Regions from separate parts of the Pseudomonas sp. MT3 genome, predicted to be linked through region 1. Evidence: predicted binding sites of a transcription regulator. Region 1 holds the regulator's gene; the other holds the start of a gene.
What was found. The regulator sigma-54, encoded in region 1, starts transcription at its own class of promoters, with help from an activator protein. The targets are predictions, from matches to a motif close to ANTGGCATNNANNTTGCTNT.
Positions count from the first base shown of each region.

Region 2: a site for sigma-54 is predicted at 1,743-1,762, ahead of ACYCAX_RS24620 (pilin). Genes of this name have one in related genera too.

Region 1 is NZ_JBTVPY010000007.1:74,661-79,080, forward strand. Features, by position in the region: gene rapZ (RNase adapter RapZ) at 1-800, opposite strand, end outside; gene ptsN (PTS IIA-like nitrogen regulatory protein PtsN) at 803-1,267, opposite strand; gene hpf (ribosome hibernation-promoting factor, HPF/YfiA family) at 1,277-1,585, opposite strand; gene ACYCAX_RS09240 (RNA polymerase factor sigma-54) at 1,664-3,166, opposite strand; gene lptB (LPS export ABC transporter ATP-binding protein) at 3,408-4,133, opposite strand; gene lptA (lipopolysaccharide transport periplasmic protein LptA) at 4,133-4,420, opposite strand, start outside.
Region 2 is NZ_JBTVPY010000032.1:29,238-33,657, reverse strand. Features, by position in the region: gene ACYCAX_RS24625 (PglL family O-oligosaccharyltransferase) at 1-972, opposite strand, end outside; gene ACYCAX_RS24620 (pilin) at 1,275-1,697, opposite strand; gene pilB (type IV-A pilus assembly ATPase PilB) at 1,922-3,625, shown strand; gene ACYCAX_RS24610 (type II secretion system F family protein) at 3,629-4,420, shown strand, end outside.

The DNA.
Region 1 (4,420 bases):
CCGATGCGTTCGGCCAGGTAGGTCGAGCGATGCTGGCCACCGGTACAGCCGATGGCGATGGTGACATAGGCCCGGTTGCTCGCGGCGAAGCGCGGCAGCCACTTGTTCAGGTAGCCGAGGATATCCTGGTACATCTCCTCGACGTCGGGTTGCGCGGCCAGGTACTCCTGGACATCCGCGTCGAGCCCGGTGTGTTCGCGCAGCTCGGGCTTCCAGTACGGATTGGGCAGGCAGCGCACGTCGAACACCAGGTCGGCGTCCACCGGCATGCCGCGCTTGAAGCCGAAGGACTCGACGAGGAAGGCGGTACCCAGTTCGGGTTTGTTCAAGAGGCGCAGCTTGAGCACGTCGCGCAGCTGATAGAGGTTCAGGTTCGTGGTGTTGAGCTTGAGATCGGCCAGGTCGGCGATCGGCGCCAGCAGGTACGCCTCGTCTGCGATGGCTTCGGCCAGCGAGCGACTGTCGCTGGTCAGCGGGTGGCGCCGGCGCGTCTCGGAGAAGCGCTTGAGCAGCGTCTCGTCATCGGCATCGAGGTACAGCACGTCGCACTGGATGTGCTTGTCGCGGGCTTCCTGCAGCAACTCGGGGAAGCGCTGCAGCTGGCTGGGCAGGTTGCGCGCGTCGATGGAGACGGCGACCTGCGGGTGCAGCAGTTCGGTGTGCAGCAACGCACGTTGCGCCAGGTCCGGGAGGAGGCTGGCGGGCAGGTTGTCGATGCAGTAGAAACCGTTGTCCTCGAGCACGTTGAGTGCGGTGCTCTTGCCCGAGCCGGACCGTCCGCTGATGATGATCAGGCGCATGATCAGTGGCCGTTCTGGAAGTCCACGACGATCCGGTACAGCTCTTCGCCGTTGGCGGCGTGGCGCAGGCGGTCACGGACGTCGGAACGGTCGAGCATGGAAGCAATCTGCCGAAGCAGCTCCAGATGCTCTTCGGTGGCGGCTTCCGGCACCAGCAGGACGAACAGCAGATCGACCGGCGCGCCGTCGAGGGCGTCGAAGTCGACCGGGGCGTCCAGGTGCAGGATCGCGCTGATGGGGGACTGGCAGCCGGGGAGGCGGCAGTGCGGAATGGCGATGCCATTGCCGAATCCGGTGGAGCCCAGGCGTTCCCGAGCCACCAGGTTTTCGAAGATGTCTTGCGCATCGAAACCTGGTAGCTCGCGAGCTACCAGGTTTGCGATTTGTTCAAGGACGCGTTTTTTACTGCCGCCCGGCACGTTCACCAGGGAACGGCCGGGGGTCAGGATTTGCTCGAGTCGAATCATAGGGAAGGGTTAACGGACGCCAACACCCTGCTGGCGTTCGAGGTATTTTTCCTTGTGCTTGATCAGTTGGCGGTCGAGCTTGTCGGTGAGCAGGTCGATGGCTGCGTACATGTCTTCATGTTCGGCACAGGCCACCACCTCACCCCCTGCGATATGCAGGGTGGCTTCGATTTTCTGCTTCAGTTTCTCGACCTCCATGATGACCTGAACATTGGTGATCTTGTCGAAGTGGCGCTCCAGTCGTCCGAGTTTTTCGACGACATAGTCGCGCAGGGCGTCGGTCACATCCAGTTGATGTCCACTGATGTTGACTTGCATACCGCTTTCTCCTTATTGCCCGTGTATAAGTGGCAGGTTAGGTGGCCTGCCGCCGGAACACTTTGGCGTGGATCAACGTCATACCAGTCGCTTGCGTTCGCTGGAGGGAGCAATCCCCAAGGACTCCCGGTACTTGGCGACGGTGCGACGTGCCACTTGAATGCCCTGTGCTTCCAGTAAACCAGCGATCTTGCTGTCACTCAATGGCTTTTTCGGACTTTCCGCCGCGACCAGTTTCTTGATGATGGCGCGGATCGCGGTGGACGAGCATTCGCCGCCCTCGGCGGTGCTGACGTGGCTGGAGAAGAAGTACTTCAGCTCGAAGATGCCACGCGGGGTATGCATGAATTTCTGCGTGGTGACGCGCGAGATGGTCGACTCGTGCATGCCCACGGCTTCGGCGATGTCGTGCAGGACCAGGGGCTTCATCGCCTCCTCGCCGTATTCGAGGAAACCGCGCTGGTGTTCGACGATCTGGGTCGCCACCTTCATCAGCGTCTCGTTGCGGCTCTGCAGGCTCTTGATGAACCAGCGCGCTTCCTGCAACTGGTTGCGCATGAAGGTGTTGTCGGCGCTGGAATCCGCCCGGCGCACCAGGCCGGCGTACTGCGAGTTGACCCGCAGGCGCGGCACGGCTTCCTGGTTCAGCTCTACCAGCCAGCGGTCGTTGTGTTTCCGGACGATGACATCCGGCACCACGTATTCGGCTTCGCCGGACTCGATCTGCGAGCCGGGACGCGGGTGCAGCGACTGGATCAGCTCGATGGTCTCGCGCAACTCGTCTTCCTTGAGCTTCATGCGCCGCATCAGTTGGCTGTAGTCGCGGCTGCCGAGCAGGTCGAGATGATCGGAGACCAGCTTCAGGGCCTCGGTCAGCAGGTAGGTCTTGGCCGGCAACTGGCGCAGTTGCAGCAACAGGCATTCGCGCAGGTTGCGTGCGCCGACGCCGGCGGGTTCGAGTTGCTGCACGCGGCGCAGGACGACTTCCACCTCGTCCATCTCCACGCCCAGTTCCGGGTCGATGGAGGCGAGGATGTCGTCGAGGGACTCTTCGAGATAACCGTCGTCGTTGATGCCGTCGATGATACTCAGGGCGATCAGGCGGTCGGTGTCGGACATCGGCGCCAGGTTGACCTGCCAGAGCAGGTGGCTCTGCAGGCTTTCGCCAGCGGAGGTGCGGGCGGTGAAGTCCCACTCGTCATCGTCGCTGCTGGGCAGGCTGCTGGCGCTGGTCTGGTAGATGTCTTCCCAGGCGGTATCGACCGGCAGCTCGTTAGGGATGCGCTCGGCCCACTGGTCCTCGTCGAGGCTGTCGACGCTGGGGGTAGTGTTTTCCTGGAAGCTGTCCTGCGAGTTGCTGCTGGCGCCCTGGGCGGCGGAGTCGTCGCCGTCGGCCATTGGGTCGCTGTTGTCGTAGTCGTCGCCGTCTTCCTGACGTTCCAGCATCGGGTTGGACTCCAGGGCTTCCTGGATTTCCTGTTGCAGGTCCAGCGTGGAGAGCTGGAGCAGTCGGATGGCCTGTTGCAGCTGCGGAGTCATCGTCAGCTGCTGGCCCATCTTGAGGACGAGCGATGGTTTCATGGCTGGAACTAGGCACCTTGTTCGCTGGCGCAGCAAGCGCCATATCCACGACTACGGACGCCTGGGCGCCGCGAGGAAGCAAATTATATGCCTGAGTCTGGACGCTTTGCCTAGGGTCTGTCGACCTTTCGTTACAACCTGAGTATCGGGCAGGCTCGAGACGGCAGAATGCACGGCGCCGGACACAGGTCCGGGCCGTCGTGGAACGGGGCGAGGCGCCGCCGGAAGGGCGGCTTCCGGGTCAGAGACGGAACTCGTGGCCCAGATAGACTTCCTTCACCAGGTCGTTGGCGAGGATGGTCTCGGAGCTGCCCTCGGCGATCAGTTGGCCGTCGTTGACGATGTAGGCGGTTTCGCAGATATCCAGCGTCTCGCGGACGTTGTGATCGGTGATCAGCACACCGATGCCCTTGGCCTTGAGGTGATGGATGATCTGCTTGATGTCGCCCACGGAGATCGGGTCGACGCCGGCGAAGGGTTCGTCCAGCAGGATGAACTTCGGTGCGCTGGCCAGGGCGCGGGCGATTTCCACGCGGCGCCGCTCGCCGCCGGACAGGCTCATGCCGAGGTTGTCGCGGATGTGGTGGATGTGGAACTCCTCGAGCAGGCTTTCCAGTGCTTCCTGGCGACCGGCGCGATCCAGGTCGCTGCGTGTTTCGAGGATCGCGCTGATATTGTTGGCCACCGACAGCTTGCGGAAGATCGAGGCTTCCTGCGGCAGGTAGCCGATGCCGGCACGGGCGCGGCCATGCATGGGCAGGTGGGTGACGTCCTGGTCGTCGATGCGTACCACGCCCTGGTCGGCGCGGACCAGGCCGACGATCATGTAGAAGCAGGTAGTCTTGCCCGCTCCGTTGGGGCCGAGCAGGCCGACGATCTGTCCGCTGTCGATACTCATGCTGACGTCGCGGACCACTTGCCGGCTTTTGTAGCTCTTGGCGAGGTGCTGGGCGGTGAGCGTGGCCATTACTGCGCTTGATCCTGCTTTTTCTTGGGCTGGATGACCATGTCGATACGCGGGCGCGGCGTGGTCACCTGGGTACCGGTGGCGCGGCCTGCGTTGACGATCTGGCGCTGGGTGTCATAGACGATCTTTTCGCCTTCGAAAGTGTTGCCTTCCTGGATCACCTTGGCCTGGTCGATCAGCACGACACGGTTCTGGGTGACGAAGTACTGGATCGTCAGGCCGTAGGCCTTGGTGATTTCCTTGTCCGGCGCGGGCTTCTGTTCGAAGTAGGCGGGCTTGCCCACCGA
Region 2 (4,420 bases), on a different contig from region 1:
GGCCAAGATGATGCCATGCGGCTCCGTCCTCACCCTCAGCGCCTGTCCGACTCCCCAGCAGACAATAGCAGCCACCAACACAGTGCCAATCACGACCCCATTCCAGAGCAGTAGATCAAGGAAGAGGTTATGCGCATGCCCCATAACTGAACTTAAGCCCGGATACTTCTCGGCAAACTCCACATGAACCGATACAACCTGATTCCAGCCATACCCAACCAACGGCCGCTCCGCAATCCCCTCAAGCGCCATCGACCAAAATATCGGACGTAGCCCCGCGTTTAACATCTCGCGACTCGCCGCACCAAAAAGAAAATTGGCCAGCAGTGGAATAAGCAATAGTAGAGAAACAAACCAGCTCGTCAGCAATAGCACCACGACCGATCTTTTCCTTACATCGCGAGGCCACCACAACACGAGAGCAACCACAGCAAGGAAAGCGACCTGGAGACAGCCAGTACGCGAGCCCGTCAGGACCACCCCCAGCAAGAAGAAGGCGACCGCCAAGACGGCACAACCACTACCGATAAAACGCCTGTCATAGGCCCACCAGACTCCGATACACCCCCAAACCAGAAGTGTCGCAAGATTGTTGGGTTGCCCGACAAGCGCAACAGCCCTCACTCCGCCTGTCGCGGGAGAAGGCACCAGGACTCCCAACCCATCAAGCGCGAGCCATTGATACAGGGCCAGCCCAGTAGAAAGTATCGAAACAAGAAAAAAACTTGCGAACAAACCATCTGCTATTCGATAGGGCTCTACCAATTGCCTCTGTTGCCCCAGGGACAAGGCAATTGCAAACACCAGAATGAAACCCGCAATCGGAAGAGACTCTTCAGGAATCAGAAGCAGCCCTGCCATCGCCTGAAAGACAGGAATGACAGCCAGACTAAAAACTAAGAACACTCCACGACTTACAGTCCAACCTCGCGGCGAAGAGAAGAACAACAGAACGACCAACGGAAGCAACATGGCTGACGCCATGAAGTCATTGTAAAAAGTAGTCCACGGATCCGTGTGCGTAGGCAGCAACCAGGGGAGCGAAGCGACAACTACCCCAAGAACTCTCACAAGTGTCGAACGCTCCACCCTGCCCTCATCGCCCTCGCTCACGCTATACAACGCCCCCTCCCCAAGCCAATGCGACCGACCTTAAACTTCCGACGCAAACTTCCTGCTGCCCCATAAAACTCCAGCTCCGGCAAGCAGATCTTGATCGCAAAAAAGAAGCGACCCGAAGGTCGCCTCTTTAAGTCACAAAAACCACAACATACTCAGTTACTACGGCACTCTTGAGGAACAAACTTAGTATCGATACCGTCGACAGTGCACTTCCAAGTCAGCTGGCCATTACCAGCATCCTCGGGAGTAAGAATAATATCACCCTCAGCATTCGGAACGATCGAAGTTGCTTTTACAACACCGCTACCGTCCTCAATAGTGACACCAGAAACATACTTAGTCGCACCTGGGAAGGTATAACCGGAGTTCGAAGCAGTAAGCGATGCCAGACCGCCGAGAGAGGAACTGGTTTCAGCCACGGCCAGCTTAGCCGGAGCAGCCATTACGATAACTTCGCTGATCTTGGCGCGAGTGGTGTAATCCTGATAAGCCGGCAGGGCGATGGCAGCCAGGATGCCGATGATCGCAACCACGATCATCAGTTCGATCAGAGTAAAGCCTTTTTGAGCTTTCATAGTTCTCTCCAGTTTTTAGGTACGGTCCTAGGACCTGCCTCAGACAAAGCAGCTTCCGTGCCAAGATTTCCACGCCACAAAATATGACTGTTGTAGGCAATTCCAGAAGTCAATAAGCGAAATTACGCAGGAAGTGACAATTTTCGACAGTAGCGCCCTACTGAATTTGGCACCTCCCCCTAACTGCGTTATAAGGCTTGAATCTCTTCATCCGGCCATTTCCCATGAACGATCAAGTCGTCCTGTCCGGCCTTGCCCGGCAGTTGGTGCTGTCTCAACTGCTCGACGAGAACAGCGCGCGGCAGGCTCAACTGCAGGCCCAGCGCAACAAGCTGTCGCTGGTGACCTACCTGGTACAGAACAAGCTGGTGAAAAGCCGCCCTCTGACGGAGCTGGCCGCCGAGCAGTTCGGCATCGCCTTCTGCGACCTGGGCAGCCTGGACCGCGAGGGCTTTCCCAAGGATCTGGTCAGCGAGAAGCTGGTGCGCCAGCACCGCGTCCTCCCCTTGTGGCGCCGGGGCAACAAGCTGTTCGTCGGCCTCTCGGACCCGACCAATCACCAGGCGATCACCGACGTCCAGTTCAGCACCGGCCTGACCACCGAAGCCATCCTGGTGGAGGACGACAGGCTCGGCGACGCCATCGAGAAGCTTTTCGAGAGCCCCACTGGCGGGCTGGACGAGCTGGCCGATGTCGATCTGGAAGGACTGGATGTCGAGAGTGCCGACGGTGAACGCAAGGAAGAAAGCATCGGCGGTGACGCCGACGACGCCCCTGTGGTGCGTTTCGTCAACAAGATGCTGCTGGACGCCATCAGGGGCGGCTCGTCCGACCTGCACTTCGAGCCCTATGAAAAGGTCTACAGGGTACGTTTCCGTACCGACGGCATGCTCCAGGAAGTCGCCAAGCCGCCGGTCCAACTGGTCAGCCGCATCTCCGCCCGCCTCAAGGTCATGGCCGGCCTGGATATCTCCGAGCGCCGCAAACCCCAGGACGGCCGGATCAAGATGCGCGTGTCCAAGACCAAGTCCATCGACTTCCGCGTCAATACCCTGCCCACACTGTGGGGCGAAAAGATCGTGATGCGTATCCTCGACTCGGCCAGTGCGCAAATGGGTATCGACGCTCTGGGCTATGAGGAAGAGCAGAAGCAGCTTTATCTCGCGGCACTGAAACAGCCGCAGGGCATGATCCTGGTGACTGGTCCCACCGGCTCGGGAAAGACAGTCTCCCTGTATACCGGCCTGAATATCCTCAACACTCCGGACATCAACATCTCGACCGCGGAAGATCCGGTGGAGATCAACCTGGAGGGCATCAACCAGGTCAACGTCAACCCGAAGACGGGCCTGGACTTCGCCCAGGCACTGCGCGCCTTCCTGCGCCAGGACCCGGACGTGATCATGGTCGGCGAAATCCGTGACCTGGAGACGGCGGAAATCGCCATCAAGGCCGCCCAGACCGGACACATGGTGATGTCCACCCTGCACACCAACAGCGCCGCGGAAACCCTCACCCGTCTGCTGAACATGGGCGTGGCTTCCTTCAACCTCGCCACCTCCACCAACCTGATCATCGCCCAGCGCCTGGCCCGCAAACTCTGCCCGGCCTGCAAGAAGGAGCACGACGTTCCACGCGAAACGCTGCTCCATGAAGGTTTCCCGGAAGCCAGGATCGGTTCGTTCAAGCTCTACGCCCCGGTTGGGTGCGAAAACTGCAAGAACGGTTACAAGGGGCGTGTGGGTATTTATGAAGTGGTTAAAATCACGCCGGCGCTACAGCGGATTATCATGGAAGAAGGCAATTCCATTCAGATCGCCGAACAGGCCCGCAAAGAAGGCTTCAACGATCTGCGCACCTCGGGCCTGCTGAAAGCCATGCAGGGTATTACCAGCCTCGAGGAAATCAACCGCGTGACCAAGGATTAATCCATGGCGGAAAAAGCATTGAGGACCAGTGTCTTTACCTGGGAGGGCACTGATCGCAAGGGCGGGAAGGTAAAAGGGGAGCTTTCCGGGATCAATACCGCGCTGGTCAAGGCCCAACTGCGCAAGCAGGGCATCAACCCGATCAAAGTCCGCAAGAAAGGTATCTCGCTGCTGGGCAAGGGCAAGGCAATCAAGCCGATGGACATCGCCCTGTTCACCCGGCAGATGGCGACCATGATGGGCTCGGGTGTTCCGCTGCTGCAGTCTTTCGACATCATCGGCGAAGGCTTCGACAACCCGAACATGCGTACGCTGGTCGACGAGGTGAAGCAGGAAGTCGCCTCCGGCAACAGCCTGGCCAACTCCCTGCGCAAGAAGCCACAGTACTTCGATGACCTCTATTGCAACCTGGTGGATGCGGGCGAACAGTCCGGCGCCCTGGAGACCCTGCTCGACCGCGTGGCGACCTACAAGGAAAAGACCGAGTCGCTCAAGGCCAAGATCAAGAAGGCCATGACCTACCCCATCGCGGTCGTCATAGTCGCCCTCATCGTTTCATCCATTCTGCTGATCAAGGTCGTGCCGCAGTTCCAGACGGTCTTCGCCAACTTCGGTGCGGAGCTCCCGGCCTTTACCCAGATGGTCATCAACCTTTCCGAACTATTGCAGAAATGGTGGTTCGTCTTCCTGATCGCCCTATTCGCCATAGCGTTCGCCCTCAGGGAATTCCACAGGCGCTCCGAAAAATTCAGGGACTCCGTGGACCGCGGCGTGCTGAAACTGCCCATTGTCGGT